Regions from separate parts of the Streptomyces sp. NPDC051582 genome, predicted to be linked through region 2. Evidence: riboswitches for the same ligand, from Rfam matches in the RefSeq annotation. Region 2 holds a riboswitch; each other region holds the start of a gene.
The links. A riboswitch is a leader RNA that binds a small molecule or an ion and turns the genes downstream of it on or off. The one in region 2 is predicted to bind cobalamin.
Positions count from the first base shown of each region.

Region 1: linked by a shared signal. The riboswitch ahead of metE (5-methyltetrahydropteroyltriglutamate--homocysteine S-methyltransferase) and the one ahead of AB0M92_RS00485 (ribonucleoside-diphosphate reductase subunit alpha) in region 2 are both predicted to bind cobalamin.
Region 3: linked by a shared signal. The riboswitch ahead of cobN (cobaltochelatase subunit CobN) and the one ahead of AB0M92_RS00485 (ribonucleoside-diphosphate reductase subunit alpha) in region 2 are both predicted to bind cobalamin.
Region 4: linked by a shared signal. The riboswitch ahead of AB0M92_RS06765 (energy-coupling factor ABC transporter permease) and the one ahead of AB0M92_RS00485 (ribonucleoside-diphosphate reductase subunit alpha) in region 2 are both predicted to bind cobalamin.

Region 1 covers NZ_JBFAZJ010000006.1:187,478-190,767, forward strand. Annotated here, with positions in the region: gene AB0M92_RS11150 (SDR family NAD(P)-dependent oxidoreductase) at 1-511, shown strand, start outside; gene AB0M92_RS11155 (hypothetical protein) at 725-1,519, shown strand; cobalamin riboswitch at 1,595-1,821, shown strand; gene metE (5-methyltetrahydropteroyltriglutamate--homocysteine S-methyltransferase) at 1,988-3,290, shown strand, end outside.
Region 2 covers NZ_JBFAZJ010000001.1:98,260-101,549, reverse strand. Annotated here, with positions in the region: gene AB0M92_RS00485 (ribonucleoside-diphosphate reductase subunit alpha) at 1-1,623, opposite strand, end outside; cobalamin riboswitch at 1,769-1,910, opposite strand; gene AB0M92_RS00480 (GNAT family N-acetyltransferase) at 1,956-2,456, opposite strand; gene AB0M92_RS00475 (Uma2 family endonuclease) at 2,535-3,119, shown strand; gene AB0M92_RS00470 (YbdD/YjiX family protein) at 3,175-3,290, opposite strand, start outside.
Region 3 covers NZ_JBFAZJ010000034.1:44,306-47,595, forward strand. Annotated here, with positions in the region: gene cobN (cobaltochelatase subunit CobN) at 1-1,300, opposite strand, end outside; cobalamin riboswitch at 1,333-1,470, opposite strand; gene cobG (precorrin-3B synthase) at 1,610-2,944, shown strand; gene AB0M92_RS32715 (precorrin-8X methylmutase) at 2,941-3,290, shown strand, end outside.
Region 4 covers NZ_JBFAZJ010000003.1:260,270-263,559, reverse strand. Annotated here, with positions in the region: gene cbiQ (cobalt ECF transporter T component CbiQ) at 1-601, opposite strand, end outside; gene AB0M92_RS06770 (energy-coupling factor ABC transporter substrate-binding protein) at 605-949, opposite strand; gene AB0M92_RS06765 (energy-coupling factor ABC transporter permease) at 955-1,647, opposite strand; cobalamin riboswitch at 1,676-1,871, opposite strand; gene AB0M92_RS06760 (flavodoxin family protein) at 1,985-2,698, shown strand; gene AB0M92_RS06755 (hypothetical protein) at 2,716-3,216, opposite strand.

The DNA.
Region 1 (3,290 bases), on a different contig from region 2:
GGCCGCCCCGGCGGCCCGTGTCGTGACCATGGGCAGCTTCGCGGCGAAGTCGGAGCGGCTCGACCTGGACGACCTTCAGTCCCGGAAGGACTACCAGCCCAAACGCGCCTACGGGCGCTCCAAGTTGGCGCAGATGTACTTCGGCGTCGAACTCGACCGCCGCCTGCGTGCTGCCGGCAGCACGGTCGCCGGCGTGGTGGCCCATCCCGGCGGCGCGCTGGACTCCCTCACCCCGTCGCGGCCCCCGGTCCATGTGCGAAGCGCCGGGGCACGGCTCGGCGCGGCACCCGCGGCCCTCCTCGTCCAGGGCAAGGACGCGGGCGCATGGCCCGCGGTCCGGGCGGTGCTCGACCCGGGTGTGAGCGGGGGCCAGCTGTGGGGACCGCGCGTCTTCGGCCTGCGCGGCGAGCCCCGACGCGAACCGGTGTGGAACCACTTGGCCGACCCCTCCGTCGCGGCACGGCTGTGGGACGCCAGCCGTGAGCTGATCGGCGCCGATGTCCTCACCTGAGCACCCGCCGCGGTGAACGAGAGAGGCCCCTCGCCCCACCGATCGTTGCGTGAACGCACGCCCCCCTCGCGCAACCGCCGCTCCTGCGCACGTACTTGTCGGGCGGTGCGGGCCGGAGGAAAGTGATGGCGGCGCGCACGGGGGGGGACGGCACCACCCGCTCCCGCGCGTCACGGACGGCGCCACGGATCCGAGGAACAGGAGCGCAGGGGTATGCCCATCCATCAGAAGATCGACCACCCCACCAACTGGATCATCGACGTCGACATCAAGGACGTGAGCGCGCTCGCCCTGCACGGCGCACCCGTCGGCGAGCGGCTCGTGGTCTTCGTGTCGGAGACCCACCACAACACGAGGTACGACAGTTCCCGGCGCGACGAGATCATCCGGCAGCTGTCCTCACACCCCAAGGTCACCCTCGTCGTCGAACGGGACCTCAGCCCCATTCCGCCGGCACCCAACATGGTGGTGGAGACCACCCCGGGCCTCTCCTCCGCCGACTCCAAACGCGACGACACCGTGATCGCGCAGCTCGTCGACCACTTGAACCGGCTGCCTCCCGGGCAGAAGGGCCGGTCGATCGTGTTCCTGTTCGGAGACGACCACTTCGACAAGCTCCGCACCCGTCTCGACTCCGCCCTGCCGGAGCTGGTGACGCTCCGCCACTTCCCCTCCATCCGGGACCAGATGGACGCGCTGAGTCTGGCGGCGCCGGCGCCAGGCCCCGGTGACCGGCCGATCGGCTGGGTCCGTACGAGTCAGTTCGCGGCGAGCGAGGGGCAGGAGGCCCTCAACAGCGATCTCCTCCGCCGCGGCCTCGTCCCGGTTCCCTATCAGGTCCACGTCCACTCACCGGAAGTCTTCGCGTGGGGCAAGCAGGGGTTCCTGCTCCACAGCTCGAACCAGTCGATCATCGACATCGGCACCCAGCTCGCCGATGAAGGCACCCTGCCCCTCATGATTCGCGACCCGCAAGAGGTCAGGGGCCGCGCGGGCCGCGTCGGCTGAGCCGCCCCGGTCACGGCGTCTCACTTCTTCGTCCGAATGGTGGACGCGGCTCGCCGCTGGGCGATTTCGCGTCCTAGGGTGACCGGTGCAGCTGGTTCGCCCCGTCCTCCAGACGGGATGCGTCGTAAGAGGGAACCCGGTGGGAATCCGGGACTGCCCCGCAGCGGTGAGCGGGAACGACCGCCGTCATACGCACTGGGACCGGACATCGGTCCTGGGAAGCGATGGCCAGTAGGTGCCCGCCGGGAGACCGGCGGGTGTGCCCGCGAGTCCGAAGACCTGCCCGTTGCCCGTACGCGGACGATTCCCGTGCGGAAATCCCGGTGACCTCGTGGGCGGGTCGGCGAACATATCGAGCGGCACGCGTGGCGGTGTTCTCCGTCCCGGTGGCCCGCTCGATTTGTCGTTCCTTCGCGTCCGCGTCCCGTCTCCGGGGTGTTCAGGACACATCTCGCGAAGGAGAGTTCCGTGACAGCCGAGCCCGCAGCCGCCGCAGCACGAGCCACCGTGTACGGCTACCCCCGCCAGGGTCGAAACCGCGAACTGAAGAAGGCGATCGAGGGCTACTGGAAGGGGCTCGTCACCGCCGACGCCCTCCACCGGACCGCCGCCGGACTCCGCCGTTCGAACTGGCGGCAGCTGGCCGACGACGGCATCACCGAGGTTCCGACCGGTGACTTCTCGTACTACGACCACGTCCTGGACACCAGCGTCATGGTCGGCGCCGTACCCGAGCGGCACCGCGCGGCCTTCGGGGCCGACCGGCTGGACGGCTACTTCGCGATGGCCCGCGGCACCCAGGACGCCGCCCCGCTCGAAATGACCAAGTGGTTCGACACCAACTACCACTACCTGGTCCCCGAGCTCGGTCCGGACACCGTGTTCACCGCCGATGCCACCCGGCAGGTGGCCGAGCTGACGGAGGCCCTCGCGCTCGGGCACACCGCCCGCCCGGTCCTCGTCGGCCCCGTCACGTACCTGCTGCTGGCCAAGCCCGCGCCCGGCGTGGCCGCCGACTTCCAGCCGATCACCCTGCTCGACCGGCTCCTTCCCGTCTACGCCCAGGTCCTGGCCGAGCTGCGCGCCGCCGGCGCCGAGTGGGTCCAGCTGGACGAGCCGGCCCTGGTCCAGGACCGCACCCCCGCCGACCTGAACGCCACCGCACGCGCCTACCGCGAGCTCGGCGCACCGACCGACCGGCCCAAGCTGCTCGTCGCCTCCTATTTCGACCGGCTCGGCGACGCCCTCCCGGTGCTGGCCGCGGCACCGGTCGAAGGCCTCGCCCTCGATTTCACGGACGGCGGCGCCGCGAACCTCTCCGATCTCGCCGCCGTCGGCGGACTGCCCGGCAAGCGCCTGGTCGCCGGCGTGGTCGACGGCCGCAACGTCTGGATCAACGACCACCAGAAGTCCCTGACGACCCTCGGCACCCTGCTGGGCCTCGCCGATCAGGTGGACGTCGCCGCGTCCTGCTCCCTCCTGCACGTCCCGCTCGACGCGAACGCCGAGCGGGACATCGATCCGCAGATCCGGCGCTGGCTCGCCTTCGCCCGCCAGAAGACCACCGAAATCGCCACGCTCGCCCGCGGACTCGCCCGGGGCACCGACTCCATCGCCGCCCAACTGGCGGCGAACCGGGCCGACCTGGCCTCCCGGGCCTCCTCCCCGATCACCCACGACCCCGCCGTGCGCGCCCGTACCGCCGCGATCACCGATGCCGACGGGCGGCGTTCGCAGTCCTACCCGCAGCGCACCGCGGCCCAGCGCGCCC
Region 2 (3,290 bases):
GGCCTTCGCCTCGGGGGAGTCGAAGGGCATCTTCAGCTTGAAGAAGACGTCCTGGAGGCCCATCGCGCCCAGGCCCACCGGACGCCAGCGGGCGTTGGAGCGGCCCGCCTGCTCGGTCGGGTAGAAGTTGATGTCCACGACGCGGTCGAGGAAGGTGACCGCGGTGCGGACGGTCTCGTCCAGGCGCTCCCAGTCGATGTCGCGGCCGCCGGCGGTGTCGATGACGAACGCGCCCATGTTGACCGAGCCGAGGTTGCAGACGGCCGTCTCGCCGTCGTCGGTGACCTCGATGATCTCGGTGCACAGGTTGGAGGAGTGGACGACCGTGCCCGGCTCGGCGGTCTGGTTCGCCGTGCGGTTGGAGGCGTCCTTGAAGGTCATCCAGCCCTGGCCGGTCTGCGCGAGGGTGCGCATCATCCGGCCGTACAGGTCGCGGGCGGGCATGGTCTTGCGGGCGAGGCCCGCCGCCTCGGCCTTGCGGTACGCGGCGTCGAACGCGTCGCCCCACAGGTCGACCAGCTCGGGCACGTCGGCCGGGGAGAACAGCGACCAGTCGGCGTCCGCGTTCACGCGGCGCATGAACTCGTCCGGCACCCAGTGCGCCAGGTTCAGGTTGTGCGTACGGCGCTGGTCCTCGCCCGTGTTGTCGCGGAGCTCCAGGAACTCCTCGATGTCCGCGTGCCAGGTCTCCAGGTAGACGGCGGCGGCGCCCTTGCGGCGGCCGCCCTGGTTCACGGCGGCGACGGAGGCGTCGAGGGTCTTCAGGAACGGCACGATGCCGTTGGAGTGGCCGTTCGTACCGCGGATCAGCGAACCGCGGGCGCGGATGCGGGAGTACGAGAGGCCGATGCCGCCGGCGTGCTTGGACAGGCGCGCGACCTGGTGGTAGCGGTCGTAGATCGAGTCGAGCTCGTCCAGCGGGGAGTCCAGCAGGTAGCAGGAGGACATCTGCGGGTGCCGGGTGCCGGAGTTGAAGAGCGTGGGGGAGGACGGCAGGTAGTCGAGGCGGCTCATCAGCCGGTAGAGCGAGGCCACTTCCTCGACGGCCTGGACGCTGTCGTTCTCGGCGAGGCCGCAGGCCACGCGCAGCATGAAGTGCTGCGGGGTCTCGACGACCTGGCGGGTGATCGGGTGGCGCAGCAGGTAGCGGCTGTGCAGGGTGCGCAGGCCGAAGAAGCCGAAGCGGTCGTCGGCGCCCTCGGCGAGCGTGTGCTCGACCAGCGCGTTCAGACGGCTCGCGTGCAGCGCCACGAACTCGGCGGTGCGGTCCGCGATCAGGCCCTCGCGGTGGCCGACCGCGACGGAGGCGGAGAAGGAGGTGGCCCCCTGGCCCGCGGCCTCCTCGGCGACGGCCAGCGTCAGCAGCCGGGCGGCGAGCCGGGAGTACGCCGGGTCCTCGGAGATGAGACCGGCGGCGGCCTCCGTGGCCAGGCCGCGCAGTTCGGCCTCGTCGGCCGCGGCGCTGCGGCCGCGCAGGGCGGCGGCGGCGACCCGGCCCGGGTCGGTGTCGGGGAGGTCGGCCGTCAGCTCGGTGAGGGTTCGCAGCAGTGCGGCCCCAGGTCCCCCGGTCTCGATTCCGGTGTCGGACGGGTCGGACTCGGCGCGCGGTGCGGAAGGCGCGATGGTCACGGGGGGAGCTCTCCCTCGCTCGGCTCCGGGACACCTGCGGCGTCGGCGCGAGCGGGCGCGCGCGGGCATGGCAGGGCAGCACCGCGCGGCGTCCACCGGCCCAACCGCGAGGCCCGGACGTATCGGCACCCGGTTCGGTCGAGCCGGGCGCGCTGTCGGCAGGTCCTCGGACTTGCGGTGACACCAATGGGTGTACTTCATACCGTTGCGGGACAGTTCCGGATTCGCACCGGATTCCCCTGCGACGACAGCGAGCACGAGCATACATGTGGGGGCCGCTTCCTGTGCGACCCCCTAGATGTTGTGTCGGCGTTGTGTCGGCGTGGCTACAGTTCGAGACCGTACGTGAGCAGAGGGAGGTCGGGAACGGGCTCCCAGTCCCGTTCGGGCGTGCGCACGAAGCCGAGCCGTTGGTAGATCCGGTGGGCGCCGACCATGTCCTGCGTGGTCGACAGCACGAGCCGCCGTACGCCCTCGATGGCACGGGCACGGTCGACGCAGGCCCGTACCAGCGCCTCCCCGGCGCCCCGCCCGCGGCCCTCCCGGGCGACGGCCAGCATCCGGAACTCGGCCTCGCCGGCCACGGCGATGTCGCACAGCGGGCTCCCGGGCGCGGCGAAGGCCACGCTCCCGAGGAGCCGGCCGTCACCGGTGGCGGCGACGAGTATCACCCCGTCGGCCGCCCGCCCGGCCACGTCCCGCAGCCGCGCGAGGTACGGATCGTCCTCGCCGAAGGTGAGCAGCCCGTCGCCGAGGTAGGCCTGCGCGGTGATGTCCCCGAGCGCTCCGTACTCCGCCGCCAGCGCTTCCCTGATCACGATGTCCATGCGGTCGAGTGTGCCGGACGGGTGTCGGTGCCCGGCACTATCGTCGGAGGCAGCACCGTCGAGAAGGGCGAGCGAGGCATGACCGTGATGACAGACCGGCCCCAGATGCTGACCGAGGACTTCGAGACCCTTGCGCGCATAGGCGCCAGAGAGGTGGAGGGGCTGCGGTTGGAATTCATCGACGGGAAGCTGGGGGTCAAAGCGGTGCCTGACGGAGATCACGACCGAATCGTCGTGTGGCTGTCCCGCATCTGTATGCAGCACCGGCCCGAGGTCTGGCTCCACGTGGAACGCGGCCTGAAGGTCGAGCAGTACCGTTCGGGTCGGGCACGCCCGGATGCGTCCCTTGCCCCGGATGGCGCATTCGAAGGGCAGGGGGAGTGGGCCGACCCGGCTCCTGTCCTGATGGTCGTCGAGGTTACGTCGTACGACTCGGACACCGACGCACGCGACCGCAAGGCGAAGCCCGGCGCGTACGCGGCGACCGGCATTCCCGTCTACCTCCTCATCGACCGGGACAACTGCCTTGTGCAAGTCCACAGCGAGCCCAACGGGAAGCTGTACGAGACGGTACGCACCATCCCCTTCGGCAAGGACGTCGAGCTGCCGGACCCCGTCGGGTTCTCCTTCCCGACCGAGCCTCTGAAGGACTGGGTGCGCTGAACACGCACGAAGGCCCCGCCGGAATGTCCGGCGGGGCCCTTCGGCGAGTCAGGGTTCAGCAGCAGCCGAACCCCTCCCGGGGGTCGGCCTCGCGCGCGTCCGTGCGGGCGCGTTCGAAGGCCCGGCGGGTCAGGACCTCGGCGTCCGGGTCGTGCGTACGGGCGTGCGCGA
Region 3 (3,290 bases), on a different contig from region 2:
GCAGCTCGGCCGGGAGCTCGGCGAACCACCGCTTGTAGTCGGCGGCCGGGATCCGGACCGGGTTGCGGGCCAGCTGCTCCTCGGTCAGCCAGTCCTGGTCGTGGCCGCCGGCCTCGATCAGGGCACGGATCAGCTCGTCGCCGTCGCCGGAGACCAGGCCCGGGATGTCCTCGACGGGACCGAAGTCGTAGCCGCCCGCGATGAGCGTGCGCAGCAGCTCCACGGCGCTGGCCGGGGTGTCGAGGCCGACCGCGTTGCCGATGCGGGAGTGCTTGGTGGGGTACGCGGACAGGACGAGCGCGACCTTCTTGTCGCGGCGCTCGATGTGCCGCAGCCGGGCGTGCCGGACGGCGATCCCGGCGACGCGGGCGGCGCGCTCGGGGTCGGCCACGTACGCCGGCAGCCCGTCCTCGTCGAGCTCCTTGAAGGAGAACGGGACGGTGATCAGGCGGCCGTCGAACTCGGGGACGGCGACCTGCGTCGCGGCGTCGAGCGGGGAGAGGCCCTCGTCGTTCTCCTCCCAGGTACTGCGCGAGCCGGTCAGGCACAGGGCCTGGAGGATCGGCACGCCGAGCCCGGCGAGCGCGCCCGCGTCCCAGGACTCGTCGTCGCCGCCGGCCGAGGCGGTGGCGGGCTTGGTGCCGCCGGCCGCGAGCACCGTGGTCACGATCGCGTCCGCCGACTCCAGTTCGGCGATCAGCTCCGGCTCGGGCGCGCGCAGGGAGGACACGTACAGCGGTACGGGCGTGCCGCCGCTCTCCACGATCGCGTCGCACAGCGCGTGCACGAAGGCCGTGTTGCCGCTCATCTGATGGGCTCGGTAGTACAGCACCGCGATGCGCGGGCCGTACGGGCGCACCGGCGTGCGCTCCAGCGGGCCCCAGGTGGGCGCGGCGGCGGGCGGCTCGAAGCCGTGGCCGGTCAGCAGCACGGTGTCGGAGAGGAAGCGGGCCAGCTGGTCCAGGTTGGCGGGGCCGCCGTGCGCGAGGTAGCCGTGCGCCTCGGCCGCGATGCCGATCGGGACCGTGGAGGCCTCCATCAGCTGGGCGTCCGGGGCCTGTTCGCCGGTGAGGACGACCACCGGGCGGGTCTGCGCCGGCGCCAGCAGCAGGTCGAGGCCTTCCTGCCAGGCGCGCAGGCCGCCGAGGAGGCGTACGACGACCAGGTCGACGCCGTCGAGCAGGGCGGGGAGGTCGTCGAGGGGAAGGCGGGAGGGGTTCGCGAACCGGTACGGCACGGGGCCGTCCGCGGCGCGGGCGCTGAGCAGATCGGTGTCGGACGTCGACAGCAGCAGGATCATGCGGCGGCATGCCTTCCTCGGGGTTTCCGCGCCCCGGGCAGTGTGGACAGCGGGAGTTCCTGACTCACCCGGCGGATCGCTCCGCGGGTTCACAGTGGCGGGACCGCGCCGGATTCGCACCGGGCTTCCTCCCAGCGGGCCACGTGGCTCCGCCGGTGGTCATCTTAGGTGGCGTTCTCCCTGGCCGGGAGTGGGGGTGGTCCGCGCACGGGGAGCGGATCGGGGCAGGTCGGGCGGAGCATGGGGCGCAGGGGGCGGGTGGTGACGGACACAGGTCGAGTTCGGGGAATCGTGGGTATGCTCGCCGCCATGCCGCCCCAGCCCCCTTCCGCCGCAGTGCGGGACGAACCGGTCATACGTGACCGCGGTGACGCCTGCCCCGGTGCGCTGAGGCTGCACGCGGCGGACGACGGGTACCTGGCCCGGATCCGGATACCCGGCGGGATGCTCGACGCGGCCGCGGCCCTGCTGCTGGCCGACGCGGCGGACCGGCTCGGTGACGGGCACATCGACCTCACCTCGCGCGGCAACGCGCAATTGCGGGGGCTCGGCGCGAGCTGCGGCGGCGAACTGCAGGCCGTGCTCGTGCGCGCCGGACTGCTGCCCGCCCCCACCCACGAGCGGGTCCGCAACATCGTCGCCTCGCCGCTGACCGGCCTGGACCGGCGCGCCCTGCCCGACGTGGCCCCCTGGGTCGCGGAGCTGGACCGGCTGCTGTGCGCGAGCGCGCCGGCGGCCGGCCTGTCGGGGCGCTTCCTGTTCGCCCTCGACGACGGCCGCGGCGACGTGACCTCGCTCGACGGCGATGTGAACCTGACCGCCGTCCGAGGCGGGGGCGGGGACCGGGCGCTGCTGTGGACCGCCGACCCGGCGGACGCGCTGCTGGTGGGTTCCGCCGACGCGGCGCGGTCCGCGCTCGTGGCCGCCGAGTACTTCCTCGACGCGGTGCGGGAAGCGGGCACCCGGGCCTGGCGGGTGTCGGAGCTGCCCGCCGAACAGGCTCTGTCTGCCGATGAGTTGGCCGTCCGGCTGGCCGCCGCCGGGATCCCGGCCTCCGCCGTGCGGGACGCCCCGGCCCCCCTGCGCGGACCGGCCCCCGAACCGGGCGTGGTCGAGGGGCCCGACGGGGCCGCCGCGCTCAGCGTGTTCGCACCGCTGGGCCGCCTGACCACCGCGCAGTGGCGCGAACTGGCCGGGCTCACCGGCCGCGTCCGCCTCACCCCCTGGCGCGGGATCGTCATCCCCGGCCTGGCCGCCGGAGCCGCCGAGGACGCGCTCGCCGCCCTCACCGAAGCCGGGCTCGTGACCGGCCCCGACGACCCCTGGCGGTCCGTCACCGCCTGTACGGGGCGGCCCGGTTGTGCGAAGTCCCGTGCGGACGTACGCGCCGACGCGCGCGCCGTCGTGGCGCAGGGACGACCGCACCCGCAGGGGACCCGCCCGCTGCCCGTGCACTGGTCCGGCTGCGAACGCCGGTGCGGGCACCCCCGCGGCACCGCCTGGGCGGACCTGGTCGCCACCGCCGAAGGGTACGACCTGTCCGCGGCCGGACACGCACCGCGCCGGGCCCTCCCGGCCTCCGAACTTCCCGCGGCCCTCGCGGCCGTACGCCGCACCACCTCCCACGACGCAGCGAAGAAATGAGCGAGTACACAGTGTTCGAGTACGAGAAGGACGGCGCGGCCATCTACCGCCAGTCCTTTGCGACGATCCGCGCCGAGGCGGACCTCTCCGGGCTGCCCGCCTCCGTCGCCCAGGTCGCGGTGCGCATGATTCACGCCTGCGGAATGACCGACCTGCCCCAGGACCTCGGCTACACCCCGGAGGTCGTGCTCCGCGCACGGGCCGCGCTGCACGCCGGCGCGCCGATCCTCTGCGACGTCCAGATGGTCGCCAGCGGGGTCACCCGCAAGCGGCTGCCCGCCGGCAACGAGGTGATCTGCACCCTCTCCGACCCCGCCGTGCCCGCCCTCGCCGCCAAGACGGGGAC
Region 4 (3,290 bases), on a different contig from region 2:
GGAGCCGCGCCGCGCGGTCGAAGGCCCGTACGAAGGAGGTCGCGGCGAGCCCGGCCAGCGAACGCCACACCGCCGCCCGCCCGGACTGGCCCAGCCTGGCCGCCTGGGCGCGCCGGACCTGGGTCAGCGAGTCCAGCAGCAGGAAGCCGATGCGGTACATGACGAGGGCCACGTCCACCACCGGCGCCGGGACCCCGGCCCGGACCAGCCGGGGCAGGACGTCCGAGACGGGCGTGGTGAAGGCGAACAGCAGCACGCCCAGGGAGGCCGCCGAGGTCCGCAGCAGCAGCTCGGCGGCGTGCCGGGGGCCGTCGGGCGCGAGCGAGACGAACCCGGCCGGGCCGCCGACGGCGACCAGCAGCGGCAGCGCGCCGGTGAAGCAGAAGCCCAGCGGTATCCGGAAGGCCCGCCACAGCTGCCGCCCGGCCACACCGGCCGGGCCGAGCAGCACGGCGAGCGTGGCGGCGGCGACCAGCGGGCCGCCGGGCCAGGGCGGCAGGCACACGGCGGTGACCGTCAGCCCGAGCCCCAGCAGGGCCTTCTCCAGCGGATGCCGGCGCCGCCACCGGCTGCCGTGCGCCGCCACGTCGATCGGCAGCACCGTCTACGACTCCGAGGCGGTGGTGTCCGGCGCGGCCGCGGCAGCACCGGCCGCGGCGGCCTGACGGCGGCCCTTGCGGACGCCGAAGTAGTAGGCGAGCACGCCCGCGCCCAGGGCCGCCTGGAGGGCGAACAGGGCCGACTCCACCTCCCCGGAGGGGGGTTCGTACAGCGGCGAGAACCACGGCTCGTAGTCCGGCTTGAGCTCGGTGATCGCCGTTTCCGCCTGCGCGTCGGCGCCCGCGAACGGCTCCTCCTTGCCCTCTCCCATGCCCAGCGCGATCGGCAGTACGGCCAGCGCCGCCACCAGGAGCAGCAGCAGGCCGTTGATCTTGGAATTCCGGCTCATGCCCATCACGCGGCCGCCTTCTGCTCGCTGCGGCCGGTGAGCTTCGCGACGCCCAGCCGGACCAGGTCCGACTTGCTCGACTGCATCAGCAGCCGCATCACGAGCACGGTCAGCAGCCCCTCGCTCACCGCGAGCGGGATCTGGGTCACCGCGAAGATGCCGCCGAACTTCACGAGCGCGCCCGCGAACCCGGTGCCCGGGTCCGGGAAGGCCAGCGCCAGCTGCACGGACGTCACGCAGTACGTGACCAGGTCGGCGAAGAACGCGCCGAAGAAGACGGTCACCATCAGCGGCACGTCGAAGCGCTTCAGCAGCAGGTACACCCCGTACCCCGCCCACGGCCCGGCGATCGCCATCGAGAACACGTTCGCGCCGAGGGTGGTCAGCCCGCCGTGTGCCAGCAGCAGCGCCTGGAAGAGCAGGGTGATCGTGCCGAGCACCGCCATGATCGGCGGCCGGAACAGGATCGCCCCGAGCCCGGTCCCGGTGGGGTGCGAACAGCTGCCCGTCACCGACGGGATCTTCAGGGCGGACAGGACGAAAGTGAATGCTCCCGACGCCCCGAGCAGCAGCGTGCTCTCCGGGTTCGCCTTCACCTCACGGGTGAGGGCGCGGACACCGTGGACGACGAACGGAGCGGACGCGGCGCCCCAGGCGACCGCGTGCAAAGGGGGCAGGAAGCCCTCGGCTATATGCATGAGTGGGGAGACCTCTCCAGCACCTCGTGGATGGACAACGCGCCCCGGCCGGTCTCCTGGCTCACGGGTGCTGATGCCCTGGCCCCGCCTTCCCGGGCGGTGCGGAACTTCCCGCGCCGCCCAGTGGCTTCCCGAAAGAGTGGAGCCGGACTTCCCGTTCACAGTGGCGAGGGCCGCACCGGTCTTCCACCGGTTTCCCGTACACCAAGGCCCGTTGACCCTAGTCGGACGGACGGACCTGCACCAATCCGGTCCGAACGTCCCGTGTCCGCACGCCCCGTGCCCGAACGGGTGCGGCCCGCTGGCGGCCCCCGCAGGCGGCCCGCAGGCTGGCGGGGTGGCCGACGACTACGACTACTCAGACCTGACCGCCGTCTACGTCAACTGCACCCTCAAGCGCTCGCCGGAAACCAGCAACACCGAGGGGCTGATCGCCCGCAGCCGCGCCGTCATGGAGGCGGCCGGTGCGCGGACCTCGCTCATCCGGGCCGTCGACCACGACATCGCCACCGGTGTCTGGCCGGACATGACCGAGCACGGCTGGGAAGCCGACCAGTGGCCCGTCCTGTACAGCCAGATCATGGACGCCGACATCCTCGTGCTGTGCGGCCCGATCTGGCTCGGTGACAACAGCTCCGTCATGAAGCAGGTCATCGAGCGGCTCTACGCCTGCTCCTCGATCCTGAACGAGCACGGTCAGTACGCCTTCTACGGCCGCGTCGGCGGCGCGCTCGTCACCGGCAACGAGGACGGCGTCAAGCACTGCGCCATGAACATCCTCTACAGCCTCCAGCACCTCGGCTACGCGATCCCGCCCCAGGCCGACGCGGGCTGGATCGGTGAGGCCGGGCCCGGGCCCTCGTACCTCGACCCCGGCTCGGGCGGCCCCGAGAACGACTTCACCAACCGCAACACGACCTTCATGTCATGGAACCTCATGCACCTGGCCGCCCTGCTCAAGCGCGCGGGCGGCGTTCCGGCGCACGGCAACCAGCGCTCGGAGTGGGACGCCGGCTGCCGCTTCGACTTCCCGAACCCCGAGCACCGGTAGGACCGTGACCGTGACCGTCACCGGCAGACGTTGCGGTGGGCGACGTCCAGCACGAGGCGTTCCGGCGCGTGCAGCGTGAACGAGCTGACGGAGGGCTTGGCGCCGAACGCGGCGCCGAAGGTCACGTACCCCTCGAAATCGCCGGTCAGGGCCAGGCCCTTCAGCTGCGGCAGGTGGATCTCGACCAACCGTGGTCCGCGGTAGGTGCCGGCGCCCGCGCGGTCGTGGGCCGCGGCGGGATGCAGCCGGATCTGGAGGAAGTACTTCCCGGCCAGCGGGACGGGCGCGCCGGACCCGTCGTGGACCAGCCGGGGGACGCGGGTGACGGTGGCCCCGGGAACGTATCCCCGCAGGTCGATGACGATGCGGTCGTACGTGCAGTGCCCGCCCCAGCGGGCGTTCACGACGAGCGGCGTGGGCCGCACCACGGCCGAGGCCGGAGCGGCGAGGGTGATCCCGGCGGTGAGCAGCACACCCGTGGCGAGGGCCACGAGCTGCCGGCGGCGGAGGTGGTTCATGACGTCCCCCTGATTCTTCAGAGGCGGGGACCGGTGTCACTGCTGAAGACACTCCCCGGCAGGCTCATGGTTGC